Allobranchiibius huperziae: one gene and its partners. The protein of the gene in region 3 interacts with the protein of the main gene of each other region in a pairwise test. Links are inferred from orthologs where the notes say so. Each region holds a gene or a part of one and is shown on either strand. Other genes may lie near its edges.

Region 1 (6,182 bases), 1.3 Mb from region 3 along the record:
CCACCGGCGACCTAGCTCACCGCCGCCGCGCACGTGCGCCACGGCGAAGACGACGCCCCGGTCGAGCAGCGACAGGCGGCTCGCGGAGAACCGCGGGTCGGAGGGGATCTCGTAGGACCCGTAGCCGGAGACGAGGCCCGGATTGCTCCCGTCGGCGACGACGTCGCGTCGGCGGACCAGCGAGATCGGCACCTGGGTGCCGTCGTCGCCGCGGGCCCAGAGGCGCTCCTCCAGATAGTCCTGCGGCGTGTATCCGGGCACCTCCTGCTGTTTGAGCACCTGCAGGTCACCGCTCGCCGGGTCGAACTGCAGCACGCTCGGGGGCAGCAGGTAGGAGCCCATCGCCAGGCGCAGCGTCGACTCGTCGTACTCGGCGTTGGCACCGAGGCGTACGACGGCCAGCGGGCTGTCGGTCGGCACGTGCACCGCGTCGCCGAGCCCGTCGCCGTGCTTGGGCAGCACCCGGACGGTCGGCAGGCCGCCGGAGCGCAGGGACACCGCTACGAAGCCGGCGAACGCGTCGACCCCCTCGAGCCGCTCGTCGTCCACCAGCTGCAGGACCGGGGTCCAGTGCGCCCGACCGGGCGTCGCCAACGGAGCCTGGGCCAGGTCGAAGTCGGGTCGACGAAGGTTGTGCGCGATGAAGATCCGGTCCCCGTCGACCTCGACGGAGTACTCCACCTCGGCTGCACGAGGCTCGACCATCACCAGGTCGGCGTCGGGCCGGGTCAGGTCGCCCAGCAGCACCTCACTGCTGGTGCGCGACTCGGACTCCACGATCAGCCAGCGGTCGTCACGCGACACCTCGAAGCCGATCCCGAACTCCGGGTCGGCCTCCTCGCGCACCAGCACGTCCCCCGCCGGGTCGCTGCCGACGGTGTGACGCCAGATCTGGTGGGGTCGCCAGGCGTCGTCGTGGCGGATGTAGAAGACGGTGCGCGCGTCGAAGGACCACGCGAGCCCGTAGTGCGCATCCTGCACGCTCTGGTCGAGCACCGCGCCGGTGACGAGGTCACGCACCTGCAGGTCGTAGCGCTCGTCACCGCTGACGTCGACCAGCAGTGCCAGGAAGCGACCGTCGGGGCTGATCTCCAGGCCGCCCAGCTCGAAGAACTCGTGTGCGCCGGCTTCGTGGTTCTCGTCCAGCAGGACGACCTCCCCGTCGACGGGCGCGCCGGGGGCCGGCACCGGGCGCGCTGCACCCTGAAGGTAGGGCGCGCGGCAGTGCACGGCGTACTGCGCACCCTCCGCCGTGCGCGAGTAGTACCACCAGTCGCCCTTGCGCACGGGCACGTCGACGTCGGTCTCGACGACGTGGCCGCGGATCTCCTCGAAGATGGTCTCGACGAGCGGCTGCAGGTGCGCCGTGCGCGCCTGCGTGTAGGCGTTCTCCGCCTCCAGGTGGGCAATGACCTCGCGGGAGTTCTTGTCGCGCAACCACTCCCACTGATCCTCAAACCGGTCGCCGTGGTGCTCGCGCACCGTCGGCGTACGTCGGGCGACGGGTGCAGAGACCTCGTGGGGTGCCATCTCATGCACCTACCAGGCAGGACGGGCCGAGCAGCGCCTTGAGGTCGCCGAACAGAGCGGGTGATGCGGTGACGCGCAAGGAGTCCTCCAGCTTGACGGTGACGGATCGACCGGGTTGATGCAGTTTCAGATGCACCTCGGTGGCGCCGGGGTGCTCGACCAGCACGGTGCGCAGTTTGTGCGCGAGCCCGGTGTTGGCCCGCGCCAGGGGCATGGTGAGCACGACCGGGCCGCGTACGTCGCCCTTGAGCTCCGGCAGCGTCAGCTCGGAGGCCATCAGCTGCGGGCCGTCGTCGCGCATCTGGAAGCGACCCTTGATCACGCAGACCACATCGGGGTTGAGCATGGTGGACACGGTCATGTAGGTCTTCGCGAAGAACATCACCTCGATGGCGCCCTCGAGGTCCTCCACGGTCGCGATCGCCCACAGCTCACCGCGCTTGTTGCGCTTCAACTGCATCCCCGTGATCAGCCCGGCGATGGTCAGCTGCGCGCCGTCCTTGGGTGCGTCCTCGCCGTGCAGACGGGCGATCGACATGTCCGCGTGCTGGGACAGGATGTGCTCGATCCCGAAGAGCGGGTGATCGGAGACGTAGAGCCCCAGCATGTCCCGCTCGAACGCCAGCAGGGTGGGTTTGTCCCACTCGATCTCGGGGATCGCAGGCAGCGCCGCCAGCTCGATCGCGGCCTCGTCGCCGAACCCGCCGAAGAGGGAGTCCTGCCCACGCTCCTCGAAGCGCTTCTCCTCCGCGACCGCGTCGACATAGGCCTCGTGGATGTGCACCAGCCCCTGCCGCGGATGCTGCAGATCGTCGAACGCTCCTGCCTTGACCAGCGATTCGATGGTCCGCTTGTTGCAGACGACGGCGGGCACCTTGCGCAGGAAGTCCTCGAACGAGGCGAAGCGGCCCTTCTCCTCGCGCGCCTTGACGATCGCCTCCACGACGTTGCCGCCGACGTTGCGGATCGCGGCCAGCCCGAAGCGGATGTCGGTGCCGACGGCGGTGAAGTCGGCGACCGACTCGTTCACGTCCGGTGGCAGCACCTTGATGCCGAGCTTGCGGGTGTCGGCCAGGTAGGTGGCCATCTTGGTCTTGTCGCCCTCGACGCTGGTCAGCAGCGCGGCGGCGTACTCGGCCGGGTAGTTGGCCTTGAGGTAGGCGGTCCAGTACGAGACGAGGCCGTACCCGGCGGTGTGGCTCTTGTTGAACGCGTACCCGGAGAAGGGCAGCATCACGTCCCAGAGCGCCTTGGTCGCCTCGGCGCTGTAGCCGCTGGCGACCATGCCGGCCTCGAAGTTGCCGAACTCCTTCTCCAGGATCTCGATCTTCTTCTTACCCATCGCCCGGCGCAGCAGGTCGGCGCCGCCCAGGGTGTAGCCCGCGAGCTCGCGGGCGATGGCCATGAGCTGCTCCTGGTAGACGAGCAGGTGGTACGTCGTGCCGAGGATCGGCTCGAGCGCGTCCTTGAGCTCCGGGTGGATCGGGGTGATGGCCTGCCGGCCGTTCTTGCGCTCGGCGTAGTTGATGTGCGCGTTGGCGGCCATCGGGCCGGGTCGGTAGAGCGCCAGCACGGCCGCGATGTCCTCGAACCGGGTCGGTGCCATCAGGCGCAGCAGGCTGCGCATCGGCCCGCCGTCGAGCTGGAAGACACCGAGGGTCTCTCCGCGCGCCAGCAGCTGGTAGGTCGCCTCGTCCTCCAGCGGGATGGTGGCCGTGGTGAGGTGCACGCCGCGGTTGGTGTCGATGTTGCCGAGGGCCTGGTCGATGATGCCGAGGTTGCGCAGGCCCAGGAAGTCCATCTTGACCAGGCCCATCTCCTCGCAGTGCGGGAAGGAGAAGCCGGCGATGATGGTGCCGTCCTTGTCCCGGCGGTGCATCGGGATGAGGTCGAGCAGCGGCTCGGACGACAGGATCACCGCGGCGGCGTGCACGCCGGTGCCGCGGATCATCCCCTCCAGCCCACGCCCGGTGTCGACGACCTTGCGGACCTCGGGCTGCGCTTCGTAGAGCGCCCGGAACTCGGTCGCCTCGGCGTACCGCGGGTGCTTGGGATCGAACAGGCCGGTGAGCGGCACGCCCTTGCCCATCACGTCCGGCGGCATGGCCTTGCTGATCTGCTCGCCGAGCGCGAACGGGAAGCCCAGGATCCGGTTGGCGTCCTTGACCGCGGCCTTGGCCTTGATGGTGCTGAAGGTGTTGACCTGCGCGGTGTACTCGGCGCCGTACTTGGTCGTGACGTAGCGGACCATCTTGTCGCGCTGGCGGTCATCGAAGTCGAGGTCGACGTCCGGCGGGTTGATCCGCTCGGGGTTGAGGAAGCGCTCGAAGAGCAGCTGGTGCTCCAGCGGATCCAGCTCGGTGATCCGAGTCAGGTAGGCCACCATCGACCCGGTCGCCGAGCCTCGTCCCGGGCCCACCGGCACGCCGTTGTCGCGCGCGTAGCGGCAGATGTCGGCGACCACGAGGAAGTAGGAGGAGAAGCCCATCGGTTCGATGACGGCCATCTCGGTCTCGATGCGCTCGAGCACCTCTGGGCCGGGGTCGTCGCCGTACCGCTCCTTCAGACCCACGGTGATCTGCTCGCGCAGGTACGCCGCCTGGGTCTGGCCCTCGGGGACGTCGGGGAACTGCGGCATCCGGTCGACGGGCGCGAAGACCTCGCTGTAGTCCTCGATGCGCTCGGCGATGGCGAGGGTGTTGTCGCACGCCTCCGGCAGCTCGGCGAAGAGCTCGCGCATCTGCTCGGCGGTCTTCAGGTAGTAGCCGGACCCGTTGAACTTGAAGCGGTGCGGATCGTCCTTGTTCTTGCCGACTCCGACGCACAGCAGGTTGTCGTGCGCGTCGGCCTGGTCCTCGGTGACGTAGTGGCTGTCGTTGGTCGCGAGCAGCGGGATGTGCAGCTCTCTGGCGATCTTCAGCAGGCCGTCGCGCACCTGCCGCTCGATCGACAGCCCGTGGTCCATCAGCTCGAGGAAGTAGTTGGTCGCACCGAAGATGTCCTGGTACGCCGATGCCGCCGCGATCGCCTCGTCGTACTGACCCAGCCGCAGCCGGGTCTGCACCTCACCGGAGGGGCAGCCGGTGGTGGCGATGATGCCCCTGCCGTGCTCGGCGAGCAGCTCCCGGTCCATCCGGGGCTTCATGTAGTAGCCCTCGAAACTGGCCAGCGAGCTCAGCTTGAACAGGTTGCGCAACCCGCGCGCGTCCTGCGCCCACATGGTCATGTGGGTGTAGCGACCGCCTCCGGAGACGTCCTTGCCGCCCTCGCCGTCGACGTTGGCGTCGCGGTCGCGCGAGCCGGCCCAGAACTCCTGGGTGCGCGAGTGCCGGGTGGAGGGTGCGACGTAGGCCTCGATGCCGATGATCGGCCGGACGGGGCTGCTCTGCGCGGCCAGCTGGAACTCGTAGGCGCCGAACATGTTGCCGTGGTCCGACATCGCGATGGCGGGCATCCCGAGCCGCTCCGCCTCGGCGAACATCGGCTTGATCTTGGCCGCCCCGTCCAGCGTGGAGTACTCGGTGTGCACGTGCAGGTGCACGAAGTTCGAGGCAGGCGAAGAAGACATCGCGATGAGTCTAGGTCGGTCTACCGACACCCCGGTCCCCGACGCGCACGGTGGGGCGCACGGGCCGCGTGGTACTCGGCGGAGGACTCGCGCGGGTGGCGGTCGGTGCCCGCAACCGCTGCCCGACACCGCGTCCTCGACGAGGCGAATCCGTCGTTGGTCGAGGACGTCGGTCGGCGATCCGACCCACGCCGAACCGGTCAGGGTGACGGGTGCGGCAGTTCCACGAGGGGTTGGTCGCCGCGGACATACAGAGGGTGGCGGGGGTGCCCGCCTTCGGTGACGCCGAGACAGGTCAGGGCGACGACACCCCTGGTCAGCTCGCGGACGGCCCCGACCCGGTCGGAGCGCGCGTGGGCTCCCCATGCGGCGATGACCGGTCCACCGTGGAGGCGAGCGAGCCTCAGCGCGCCGCTGATCGCCTCGTCGTTCTCGGGGCCGACGGGGTCGTCCGCGGTCCACAGGTCCGCGGGCTTCGTCGCGCGCCAGGCGTACAGGTTGACGACGACGAGCCCGGTGCAGCCTTCGCGCCTGGCGAAGCCGATGCATCGGCGGATGGTGGGGTCATCGACGTCAGCGTCGGCGGTCGACGGGTTGAGCATGATGAAGGTGGCTGTCGGGCCGCCCTTCGATCCCCAGCGACGGGACAGCCGATACCGGTGCCGGCCGCAGCCGCAGATGCTCGCGTCGGATGACGAGGCGAACAGGTCGTCGCCGCTCATGCTGAGCCGTCCTGAGTGCGTGGTTCACGGTCTGCGTGGGCTGACCGGACGGGCGGGGTCAGTCTCCCGCGCGGACCAGGTCGAGCGCGTGCTGCAGATCGGCCGGGTACGGGCTCTCGAACGTCACGTACTCCCCCGACCCCGGATGGATGAACCCCAGCGCCCGCGCGTGCAGCCACTGACGGGCCAGGCCCAGCCGTTTGGCGATGGTCGGGTCGGCGCCGTACATCGGGTCGCCCACGCACGGGTGGTGCAGCGCCGCGAAGTGCACCCGGATCTGGTGGGTGCGGCCGGTCTCCAGGTGGATCGTGAGCAGTGACATCGACCGGAACGCCTCGAGCAGTTCGTAGTGCGTCACGCTG
Region 2 (5,011 bases), 1.9 Mb from region 3 along the record:
ATCATCGAGCCGATGAAGATCCAGGCGTCGCACCAGTAGTAGTACCAAGGGGCGGGGAACCCGGCGCCGATGAGCTTGAAGAGCCACCAGCAGACGACCAGCCCGACGAGCCACACCCCGACGTACGCCGCCCGTTCGCCGGCCGTGGCCCAGCGCGGGTCGACCGCCGGCGCGTCCTGCCTGCGGGTGCGCTTGGTCTGGCGCCATGCCCACCAGCCGTAGACCGAGGTGAGGATGAAGAACACCTGCCGCCCGGCCTGCCCGAAGAGCACCTGGCCGCCGTGACCGGTGAAGCCCACCGCGAAGAAGACCGTGAAGAGCAGCGCGTTGCCGACGATGCCGATCGGCCAGGCCCACACCTTGCGGCGCATGCCGCCGAGCGCGGACGCGAGGCCGAAGAGGTTGCCGACGATCTCGCGCCAGGTGATCACGTGACCGGAGATGGTCAGGTGCGCGTCGTACAGGTTCTGGAAGAAACTCATGCGTCCTCCTCGGTGGCGGACCGGGCGCCGAGGCGTCCGGCGAGCAGGCGCTCGGTGTACTTGGCGAGGATGTCGACCTCGAGATTGACCGGCTCGCCGACCGCGCGATGGCCCAGCGTGGTCAGCGCCAGGGTCGTGGGGATGAGCGAGACGGTGAAGCTGTCCTCGTCGACGGACGCCACGGTGAGGGATACGCCGTCGACGGTGATCGACCCCTTCTCCACGACGTACGCCGAGAGCTGATGCGGTAGTTCGATCCGTACGACGGTCCACCGGTCCCCCGGCTCGCGACCCAGTACGCGCGCGGTGCCGTCGACGTGGCCCTGCACGATGTGCCCGCCGAAGCGACCGTCGGCGGGCATCACGCGCTCGAGGTTGACGGGGTCGCCGGGCGCGATCCCGGCGAGGCTCGAGCGACGCAGCGTCTCGGCCATCACGTCGACGGTGAACCCGTGCTCGTCGTGGTCGACGACGGTCAGGCACACGCCGTTGACCGCGATGGACGCGCCGTGCCGCGCATCGGACACGACGGTCGCGCCGTTGATGCGCAGGACGGCCGAATCGCTGCCGTGCTCGATCGATCCCAGCGAGCCGAGCTCCTCCACGATGCCGGTGAACATTCAGGCTTCCTTCGTCGTCGGGTGCAGCAGTAGCCGCAGGTCGTCGCCGAGCCGGGTGACCTCGGTCAGCTGAAAGCGGCGGATCCCGTCGATGGACCCGATGCCGAGTCCGGCGACCGCCGTCGGGCCGTCGCCGAGCAGCGCGGGCGCCAGGTAGGCGACGACCTCGTCGACCAGCCCGGCCCGTAGGAAGGCCGCCGCCAGGGTGGGGCCGCCCTCGAGCCACACGTGCCGAATCTCCTGCGCGTGCAGCTGTTTCAGCACGAGGTGCGGGTCGTGGCTGTGCAGTTGCACCGTGGGGGCGGCGTCGTCCAGCACCATTGCGGTGGCGGGGATCTCCCGCTCCCCCACGACCACCCGTGTCGGCGGGCGGCGGGGCGCGTCCGGCGTACGCACCGTCAGTGCGGGGTCGTCGGCCAGGACGGTGCCGGTGCCGACCACGAGAGCGCCCGCCCCGGCCCGCAGTCGGTGCACGTCGGCGCGGGCCTGCGCGCCGGTGATCCACCGGCTGCTGCCGTCGGCCGCGGCACTGCGCCCGTCGAGGGTGGCGGCGAACTTCCAGGTGACGTAGGGGCGTTCGTGCTCGACGGCGAAGGTCCAGTGGGCGTTGAGCGCGGCAGCCTCCGCTGCAAGGAGCCCGCCCGACACCTCGACATCCGCGTCGCGCAGCACGGCGGCGCCACCCCGGGCGGCGGGATTGGGGTCGGACTGGGCGTAGACGACCCGGCGTACGCCGGCTTCGACGAGCGCCTCGGCACACGGGCCGGTGCGGCTGACGTGAGCACAGGGTTCGAGGGTGGCGTACGCCGTGGCTCCCCGTGCCCGATCGCCTGCGGCGCCGAGGGCCATGACCTCGGCGTGCGCAGTGCCGGCGCCGTCGTGCCATCCCTCCCCGACGACCGAATCGCCTGCGACGACAACACATCCCACCCGAGGATTGGCGTCGACGGCCGGACCGCGCTGCGCCAGTTCGAGGGCGCGCAGCAGAAAGGTCTCGTCGCGGGATCGGGTGTCCATCGCGCTTCACAACTCCTGTCGGCCGGCCGGTCGGGCACGGGCTCCAGGGCGATGGGCGACATAGCGGTCCGCGACGGGACGCAGCCCCCGAAAGGGTGCGCTCCGTCGCGACACGCGTGTCGCGGACCCGCCGAAGCGGGTCACGTGCTGCCTACCATCCGGACTTTCACCGTCGGTCCCGGAATTCCACCAGGTCAACCGGCCCACTGATCGAAGCTGGACCGGGTCGCGGACTGTCACCGCCGGTTCGGAATTACACCGACCCCGGAGCACGTTCTGCAGCGATGTTACCGCAGCGTCACCATGCCGCTCGCCGCGGACCGGTTGTCAGCGGATCTCCGACGTCGGCACCAGAAAGACGCTGACAACCGCGGGTGCCGGCCGATCAGCAGCAGTTCTGGGCGAGTTCGCGCAGGCGGTCTATCGCCGCCGCCGCGTCGTCCGCGCCGTACACGGCCGATCCCGCGACGAAGACGTCGGCACCGGCCCGGGCGCACTGCTCGATGGTCTCGGTCGAGACTCCCCCGTCGACCTGCACCCAGATCTCGCCGCCGCGACGTCGGACGGCCTCGCGCACCTGCGCCACCTTCGGCATCTGGTCGGCCATGAAGGACTGGCCGCCGAACCCCGGCTCGACGGTCATCACCAGCACCATGTCGACCTCGTCGAGCAGTTCCTCGTACGGCGCGAACTCCGTGCCCGGCTTGATGGCCACACTCGCCCGCGCACCGGCCGCGCGGATCGCGCGGGCGAGCCGCACCGGGTCGTGCGCGGCCTCGATGTGGAAGGTGACGCTGCCGGCGCCGGCCTCGGCGTAGTCCGTGGCCCAACGGTCGGGGTCATCGATCATCAGGTGGCAGTCCAGCGGGATCGGGCTGACCTTGGCCAGCGCCTCCACCACCGGCGCGCCCAGCGTCAGGTTGGGCACGAAATGCCCGTCCATCACGTCGACGTGGGCCCAGTCGGCATGGGAGATCCGCTGCAGCTCCGCCTGCAGGTTGGCGAAGTCGGCGGACAGGATGCTCGGCGCGATCTGCACGAAATGTCCTCTCAGTCCTGGGTTTCCGGCTTACGCAGCAGCGCGAAGTACATGGCGTCGGTGCCGTGCAGGTGAGGCCACAGCTGCACGTCGGGACCGTTGCCCAGGTGCTCGATCGGCGCGCCCGCGGTGTCGCGGAAGAGCGGGCGAGCGTCCTGCAGAGTGGCCCCCGTCTGCTCCACCACCGATGCCACCAGCTGAGAGGTCTCGGCCAGGTGCGGGCTGCAGGTGGAGTAGCCGACGACGCCGCCCGGCCGGGTGGTGGCGAGAGCCGACAGCAGCAGCTGCCGCTGCAGCGTCACCAACGGGGTGACGTCGGACGGCGTACGCCGCCAGCGCGCCTCCGGGCGGCGGCGCAGCGCGCCCAGACCGGTGCAGGGCACGTCGGCGAGCACGCGCTCGTAGGTGTCGGGCTCCTCGACGCCCAGGTCGCGCCCGTCACCGGTGCCGATCATCACCTCGATCCCTGCTTCGAGGGTGGCGCGTAGTGACTTGCGCACCAACGTGGTCCGGTGCTCGCTGACCTCGTTGGCGAAGACGACAGCGCCCTGTTCGGCCGCGAGGTTCGCCAGCAGTGCGGTCTTGCCGCCCGGCCCGGCGCACAGGTCGAGCCACTCCTGGTGTTCGCGCCCCTCGACCAGACCCGGTTCGGCCAGCGCGAGGGTGAGCAGCTGGGAGCCCTCGTCCTGCACGGCCGCACGCATCCGGCGTACGGCGTCGATCTGCGCCGGATCGCCTCCGTCGAGCACCGCGCCCACCCGGGACAGCTGGGAGGCGTGAGCGCCCGCGGCGACCAGCTCCTCCACGGTTGCCAGACCGGGCCTTGCCACCAGCGACACCAGGGGTGGCGCGTTGTCGGCCTGCAGCAGCGCGAGCAGCTGCTCGTCCACGTCGTCGGAGGTGGCCGTGCCACGCTCGAGCAGAGCGGCACGCATCGCGCGAACGACCCACATCGGGTGGGAGTGTTCGATCGACAGGCGCTCCAACGGTTCCCGGCCGGCGATGACCTCGGCGACCCACTCCTCGCGGGTGCGTTCACTGACGCGGCGTAGTACGGCGTTGACGAAGCCGGCGGCGCCCGCTCCATTGACCTCGCGCGCCAGCGCCACCGTCTCGGACGCCGCGGCATGCGCGGGCACGCGCATGCCGAGCAGCTGGTGTGCACCGAGCCGCAGCGTGTCGAGCACCGGTGCGTCGATCTGCGCGACCGGACGGCCGGCGCAGCGCTCGATGATCGGGTCGTAAAGCCCGCGCATCCGGATCGCGCCGTAGGTCAGCTCGGTCGCGAAACCGGCGTCCCGGCCGTGCAGGCCGGCCTCGCGCAGCAGCTTCTGCAGGTCGAGGTTGGCGTACGCGCCGTCCGCGACGTTGCGGGTCACCTGCCAGGCGACGCGCCGGGCGGGGTCACCCGAACGCCGCCGATCGGTGGGTCGCTGAGCCGAGCGACCGTCGTTCGAGCGACGTCGCGCCGCGGGACGCTGACGCCCCTTCGCGTCGCGGTAGCCGCCGCCGTCGTCACTCATCCGAGCACCTCGTCCTCGCCGATCCGGGAGCCGCGTGCCCAGTCTGCCGCCGGCATCGCCTTCCTGCCCTGGGGCTGCACCGTGCCGAGGCGCACGGCTCCGGCGCCGGTCTGGACGTCGACACCCGCCTTGCCCACCCGGATCGCGCCGGGAGCGTCGCGCACCTCTTCGTCGAGGAGGCTCACCGGCCCCACCTTGAGCCGCTCCTCCCGGAACGTGGTCCACGCACCGGGTGCCGGCGTGACTCCGCGGACTCTGCGGTCGACGGCGAACGCCGGCTCGTGCCACCGGATCCGGGCATCCTCGACCGAGATCTTGGGTGCGAGCGAG
Region 3 (4,993 bases):
TTCCGGGACGTGCGGGCGTTCTTCAGCAACGCGTTGCGCTGCTTGAGGATCTTGTCGTAGTCCGAGCGCGCCGCGGCCCAGCGCGGTTGGCGCGCCACCAGAAGGTCGTCCAGGAAGCGGCGGCGGCCGGCCGGGTCGCCTTTGACCAGCGCTAGATCCTCCGGCGCGAAGAGCACGGTGCGCAGACTGCCGAGGATGTCGCGCGGACGGACGGCAGCCCCTCGACCCAGGCGTGCGCGGTTGGCCCGCCCGGGGTTGATCTCGATCTCGATGCTCTGCTCACGCCCGTCGCGCACCACGATCGCGCGGACGACAGCCTGCTCGTCCCCGGCGCGGATCAGGGGGTGGTCTGTCGCGACCCGGTGCGATCCGAGGGTGGCGAGATAGCCGACGGCCTCGACCAGGTTGGTCTTGCCCTGTCCGTTGCGCCCGACCAGCGTCGTGACGCCGGGCTCGAAGTCGAGCTCGAGCTGCTCGTAGGACCGGAATCCGGTCAGAGTCAGCCGTCGCAGGTACACCGTGGGAAGTCTAGGAGCACGGCACCACGACAGAGCGCCGCCCGATCCCCGACCCGCTCACCCGACCCCGAAGAACCTCATGGGGTGACGGCTCAGTGGTCGGTGACGATGCCCTTCTGGCCCTTGAGGGTGACCGGGTGCCCGCCGAACTCGTTGCGCATGGCGGCCACGGCCTGCATCGCGGGGGAGTCGTCCTGGCGGGAGACGAACCGGGCGAAGAGCGAGGCGGAGATGACCGGCATGGGCACGCCGTACTCCACGGCCTCCTGCACGGTCCACCGACCCTCACCGGAGTCGTTGACGAAACCGGAGATCTTGTCGAAACCGGGGTCCTTGGCGAGGGCGGTCGCCATCAGTTCCTGCAGCCACGACCGCACGACGGTCCCGCGGGTCCAGGCCTTGAACGCGGCGGGCACGTCCTTGACGATCTCCTTGGCCGCGAGCAGCTCGTAGCCCTCGGCGTACGCCTGCATCATCCCGTACTCGATGCCGTTGTGGACCATCTTCACGTAGTGCCCGGCGCCGACGTCGCCGGCGTGCACCCAGCCCTCGTCGCGTGGGCCCTCGGGGCGCAGTGCGTCGAAGATCGGCATGACGCGCTCCACGTCCTTGTCGCTGCCACCGCACATGAGGCCGTACCCGGCCTCCTTGCCCCACACGCCGCCGGAGACACCGCAGTCGACGAAGGCGATGCCCTTCCTGTCCAGCTCCTGGGCGTGCCGCTCGTCGTCGGTGAACTTGCTGTTGCCACCGTCGACGATGAGGTCGCCGGCCTCGAGCAGGTCGGACAGGTCGTTGATCACGGAGTCGGTGACCTTGCCGGCGGGCACCATCACCCACACCACCCGTGGCGCCGAGAGCTTGGAGACCAGATCCTTGAGGTCCTTGGCGTCACTGATCTTCTGGTCGGTGTCGTACCCGACGACCTCGTGACCTGCGGCACGGATGCGGTCGCGCATGTTGCCGCCCATCTTGCCCAGCCCGATCAAGCCGATCTGCATGTCCAACTCCTTGTTCGCCAGTGGTCAGGTACTCGCAGGATCCGCGAGCCGATCTCGGGCCCGACGCTACTCCCGCTCGGTTGTCAGCGTCCTACTGACGCAGATGCCACTGATCCGCTGACAATCGCGGATTCAGCTCGTTGTTCCTTCGTTCGCGAGCCGCGACCGTACTCCGCTGCGGCCGCGTGCTCGCTGTGCTCGCTCACAACCTGCGCTGCGCACGGTCTAGCTCGCGAAGCGCACCGGCATCAGCACGTAGCGGTAGCTCTCGTCAGCGTCGCCGTCCGCCTCGGCCTGCCCCGACAGCACCGCGGGGCGGCTGGGCTGGGTGAAGGACATCCGCGCGTACGACGTGCCGATGGCTCCCAGGCCGTCGAGCAGGAACTGCGGGTTGAAGGCGATCTCCAGCTCCGGGCCCTGCAGGTTGCACTCCACGGCCTCGCTGGCCTGGGCGTCGTCGCCCTGACCGGCCTCGATGCCGACCTGGCCCTCGCTGAAGCGCAGCCGTACGGCGGCGTTGCGCTCGGCCACCAGCGCTACGCGCTTGACGGCTTCGGTCAGCGTGGCGGTGTTGAGCACCGCGACGGTGTCCACGCTCGTCGGGAAGATGGCGGTGACCTTCGGGTACTCCCCGTCCAGCAGTCGGCTGGTGCTGCGGCGTCGACCGGCCTCGAACCCCACGAGGCCCTCACCGCCTGCCGCGTGACCGAGGGCGATGCCGACCGTGCCGGACGCGCCGAGGGCGCGAGCGGTGTCCGACAGCGTGCGCGCGGGGATCAGCGCGACGTGCGAGGCGTCCGCGGTGCTGGGGTTCCAGGTGAGCTCGCGCAGGGCCAGCCGGTAGCGGTCGGTGGCCAACAGGCTCAGCTTGTCGCCCTCGATCTCCATCCGGACACCGGTCAGGATCGGCAGGGTGTCGCCGCGGTCGGCCGCGATGGAGACCTGCGCGACCGCCTGGGTGAAGATGTCGCCCTGCACCGAACCGCTGGGCTCCGGAGAGATCGGCAGCGTGGGGTAGTCCGCAGTGGGCATCTGCTGCAGCGCGAACCGGCTGGACCCGCAGGAGACCGTCAGCTTGGACCCGTCGACGGCCAGCGAGACCGGCTTGGCCGGCAGCGACCGGGAGATCTCCGACAGCAGCCGGCCCATCACCAGGGTCTCGCCGGGCTCGTCGACCTGAGCGGGGACGGTGACCTTGGCCGAGACCTCGTAGTCGAAGGCGCTCAGCGTGAGCGAGTCCTCGGCGGCTTCCAGCAGCACACCGGCCAGGACCGGTACGGGCGGGCGGGTGGACAGGCCGCGTACGGCCCAGGTGACCGCTTCGGCAAGCACATCGCGTTCGACCTGGAGCTTCACGACACGGACCGTCCTCAGTAGCTGCTCGTTCGGGTGCAGGGATGCGTCGACGGCGCTCGCTTCAGGCAGCGGTCGTCTGGCGCAGACCGACCCTAGTCGGCAGGGACCCGCCCGCCAACCGAAGCGGTCCATCGATGTTGTTCGGTCCGGGTCCCGTGGCTCTTGTCGTTCTCCCCAGCTGTCGGGGCGCAACAGGATCTCCAGAAATCGTTAGTCGTCGTAGTAGCGGTTGTGGATGCTGTGGAGAACGACAGGAAATCGCCGGAACGAGCGGCAACCAGGTCGCCGGGGGCTGTGGACCGGTTGGGGGTGGTGGATGTGGATGAACCGGGGGTCCGGTGGACGGTCGGGCGCTGTTCACACGTCGTACACCGACGGGGCCTTGCAGAAGGGCCGCGATCCACCGTTTGGCGTTGTTTTCCCCAGGGAATTGTGGATGGACCGGCGCGAGGCGGAGGTGACGCGGCGTGTTGCGCGGAACGGCGCTACCCACAGACTTATCCACAGGGTGGGGACAACGGGGTGGGGAATATCGACTCCGGACCGCACGTCAGGTGATGTAGGTCACATCTGAGGGGTCGAGAAACATAGTTATCCCCAGAAAACGGTGGACAACTGTGTGGACGGAGCGTCAGGTGGCGCGGCGGATCTGAAGGGTCAGTTCACTGATCTGGTCGTACAGGTGACGCCGGTCACCCATCTGCTGACGGATCTTACGGTCCGCGTGCATCACCGTGGTGTGATCGCGCCCACCGAATTGTTGACCAATTTTCGGCAGCGACAGGTCGGTCAGTTCACGGCACAGATACATGGCGATCTGCCGGGCGTTCACCAGGGTGCGACTGCGGGACGAGCCGCACAGATCGTCGACGGTGAGGTCGAAGTACGCCGCCGTCTTGGCCATGATCGTGGAGACCCCGATCTGGCCGGGGTTGGCGCTCGGCATCAGGTCCTTCAGGACGTGCGTCGCCAGCTCCATGGTGATCTCCTGGGCCGACACCGACGCGTACGCCGTGACGCGGATCAGCGCGCCCTCGAGCTCGCGGATGTTGCTCGGCACCCTGCTGGCGATCAGGCTCAGCACCTCGTCGGGGATCCCCATCTTGTCCGCGATGGCCTTCTTGCGAAGGATCGCGATACGCGTCTCGAGGTCCGGCGGCTTCACATCGGTGGTGAGGCCCCACTCGAACCGGGACCGCATCCGATCCTCCAGCCCGCTCAGCAGCTTCGGCGGCTGGTCACTGGTCAGCACGATCTGCTTCTCGCCGTTGTGCAGCGAGTTGAAGGTGTGGAAGAACTCCTCCTGGGTGCTCTCCTTGCCCTGCAGGAACTGCACGTCGTCGATGAGCAGCACGTCGACGTCGTCGCGGTAGCGCTTCTGGAAGCGGCTGGCGTTGTCGTCGCGGATGGAGTTGATGAAGTCGTTGGTGAACTCCTCGGAGTTCACGTAGAGCACCCGCATCTGAGGGTAGTAGCTGCGCACGTAGTGACCCACCGCGTGCAGCAGGTGGGTCTTGCCCAGTCCGGAGTCGCCGTAGATGAACAGCGGGTTGTACGAGCGCGCCGGCGTCTCGGCGACCGCTTGGGCCGCGGCGCAGGCGAACCTGTTGCCGGCACCGATGACGAAGGTGTCGAAGGTGTACTTCGGGTTCAGTCGCGGGTCGTTGGTCGCCGCACCGCCGCGGGCGCTGGTCGAGACCGGACCACGGGCCGGCGGTGCCGGCGGCTTCTCCACCGGCGCGGGCTTCTCCACGATGTCGATCGGGAAGAGTTCGCCGGCCTCGGCGCTCTGGTCGGGCGGCCGCAGGGACTCATCGACGGTCACCGCCAGCGTCACGGTCTGGGACAGCTGCTCGCTGAGCGCCGCGGACACCGAGTCGATCAGGTCCGACTCGACGATGCGTTTGGTGTGTTCGAAGGGCACCGCGAGTACGGCGGTCTCACCGACGACGCCGATCAGGCGGGCCAGGCGCAGGTAGCCCCGGTCGCGCTGGGCGATGCCGGAATCCTCCAGCGTCATCAGGGTGGAGTGCCAGACGAAGGCGAGATCGTGGTCCGATTCGCTCACGGTCGTCGTACTCCTCGCTGCCTGGTCAGCTCATGATGGTCACCGTCGAA

The links.
Region 1: the proteins of dnaN (region 3) and dnaE interact in binary tests that used the Escherichia coli proteins (3 or more experiments, as listed by UniProt). The link is inferred for Allobranchiibius huperziae from one-to-one orthologs.
Region 2: the proteins of dnaN (region 3) and rpe interact in binary tests that used the Escherichia coli proteins (3 or more experiments, as listed by UniProt). The link is inferred for Allobranchiibius huperziae from one-to-one orthologs.

What each region holds. Positions count from the first base shown.
Region 1 is NZ_JACCFW010000001.1:2,199,269-2,205,450, forward strand. What follows is about bases 1,332-5,407. They hold dnaE (DNA polymerase III subunit alpha), read right to left. Parts: upstream 5,099-5,407; coding sequence 1,532-5,098; downstream 1,332-1,531. Other genes in these bases: HNR15_RS10370 (S9 family peptidase), read right to left, coding at 1,332-1,530; HNR15_RS10380 (DUF1643 domain-containing protein), read right to left, coding at 5,299-5,407. In the rest of the region: more of HNR15_RS10370, read right to left, coding at 1-1,331; more of HNR15_RS10380, read right to left, coding at 5,408-5,820; HNR15_RS10385 (RluA family pseudouridine synthase), read right to left, coding at 5,879-6,182. UniProt on the Escherichia coli protein: DNA polymerase III is a complex, multichain enzyme responsible for most of the replicative synthesis in bacteria. This DNA polymerase also exhibits 3' to 5' exonuclease activity. The alpha chain is the DNA polymerase catalytic subunit.
Region 2 is NZ_JACCFW010000001.1:1,528,538-1,533,548, reverse strand. Bases 1,332-4,236 are described here. They hold rpe (ribulose-phosphate 3-epimerase), read right to left. Parts: upstream 3,159-4,236; coding sequence 2,505-3,158; downstream 1,332-2,504. Other genes in these bases: HNR15_RS07285 (RsmB/NOP family class I SAM-dependent RNA methyltransferase), read right to left, coding at 3,170-4,236; ribD (bifunctional diaminohydroxyphosphoribosylaminopyrimidine deaminase/5-amino-6-(5-phosphoribosylamino)uracil reductase RibD), read right to left, coding at 1,332-2,119. In the rest of the region: HNR15_RS07305 (nicotinamide mononucleotide transporter family protein), read right to left, coding at 1-482; HNR15_RS07300 (riboflavin synthase), read right to left, coding at 479-1,102; more of ribD, read right to left, coding at 1,103-1,331; more of HNR15_RS07285, read right to left, coding at 4,237-4,681; fmt (methionyl-tRNA formyltransferase), read right to left, coding at 4,678-5,011. UniProt on the Escherichia coli protein: Catalyzes the reversible epimerization of D-ribulose 5-phosphate to D-xylulose 5-phosphate.
Region 3 is NZ_JACCFW010000001.1:3,459,318-3,464,310, reverse strand. What follows is about bases 811-3,697. They hold dnaN (DNA polymerase III subunit beta), read right to left. Parts: upstream 2,876-3,697; coding sequence 1,745-2,875; downstream 811-1,744. Other genes in these bases: dnaA (chromosomal replication initiator protein DnaA), read right to left, coding at 3,507-3,697; gnd (phosphogluconate dehydrogenase (NAD(+)-dependent, decarboxylating)), read right to left, coding at 811-1,519. Outside these bases: DNA replication/repair protein RecF, read right to left, coding at 1-518; more of gnd, read right to left, coding at 611-810; more of dnaA, read right to left, coding at 3,698-4,943. UniProt on the Escherichia coli protein: Confers DNA tethering and processivity to DNA polymerases and other proteins. Acts as a clamp, forming a ring around DNA (a reaction catalyzed by the clamp-loading complex) which diffuses in an ATP-independent manner freely and bidirectionally along dsDNA.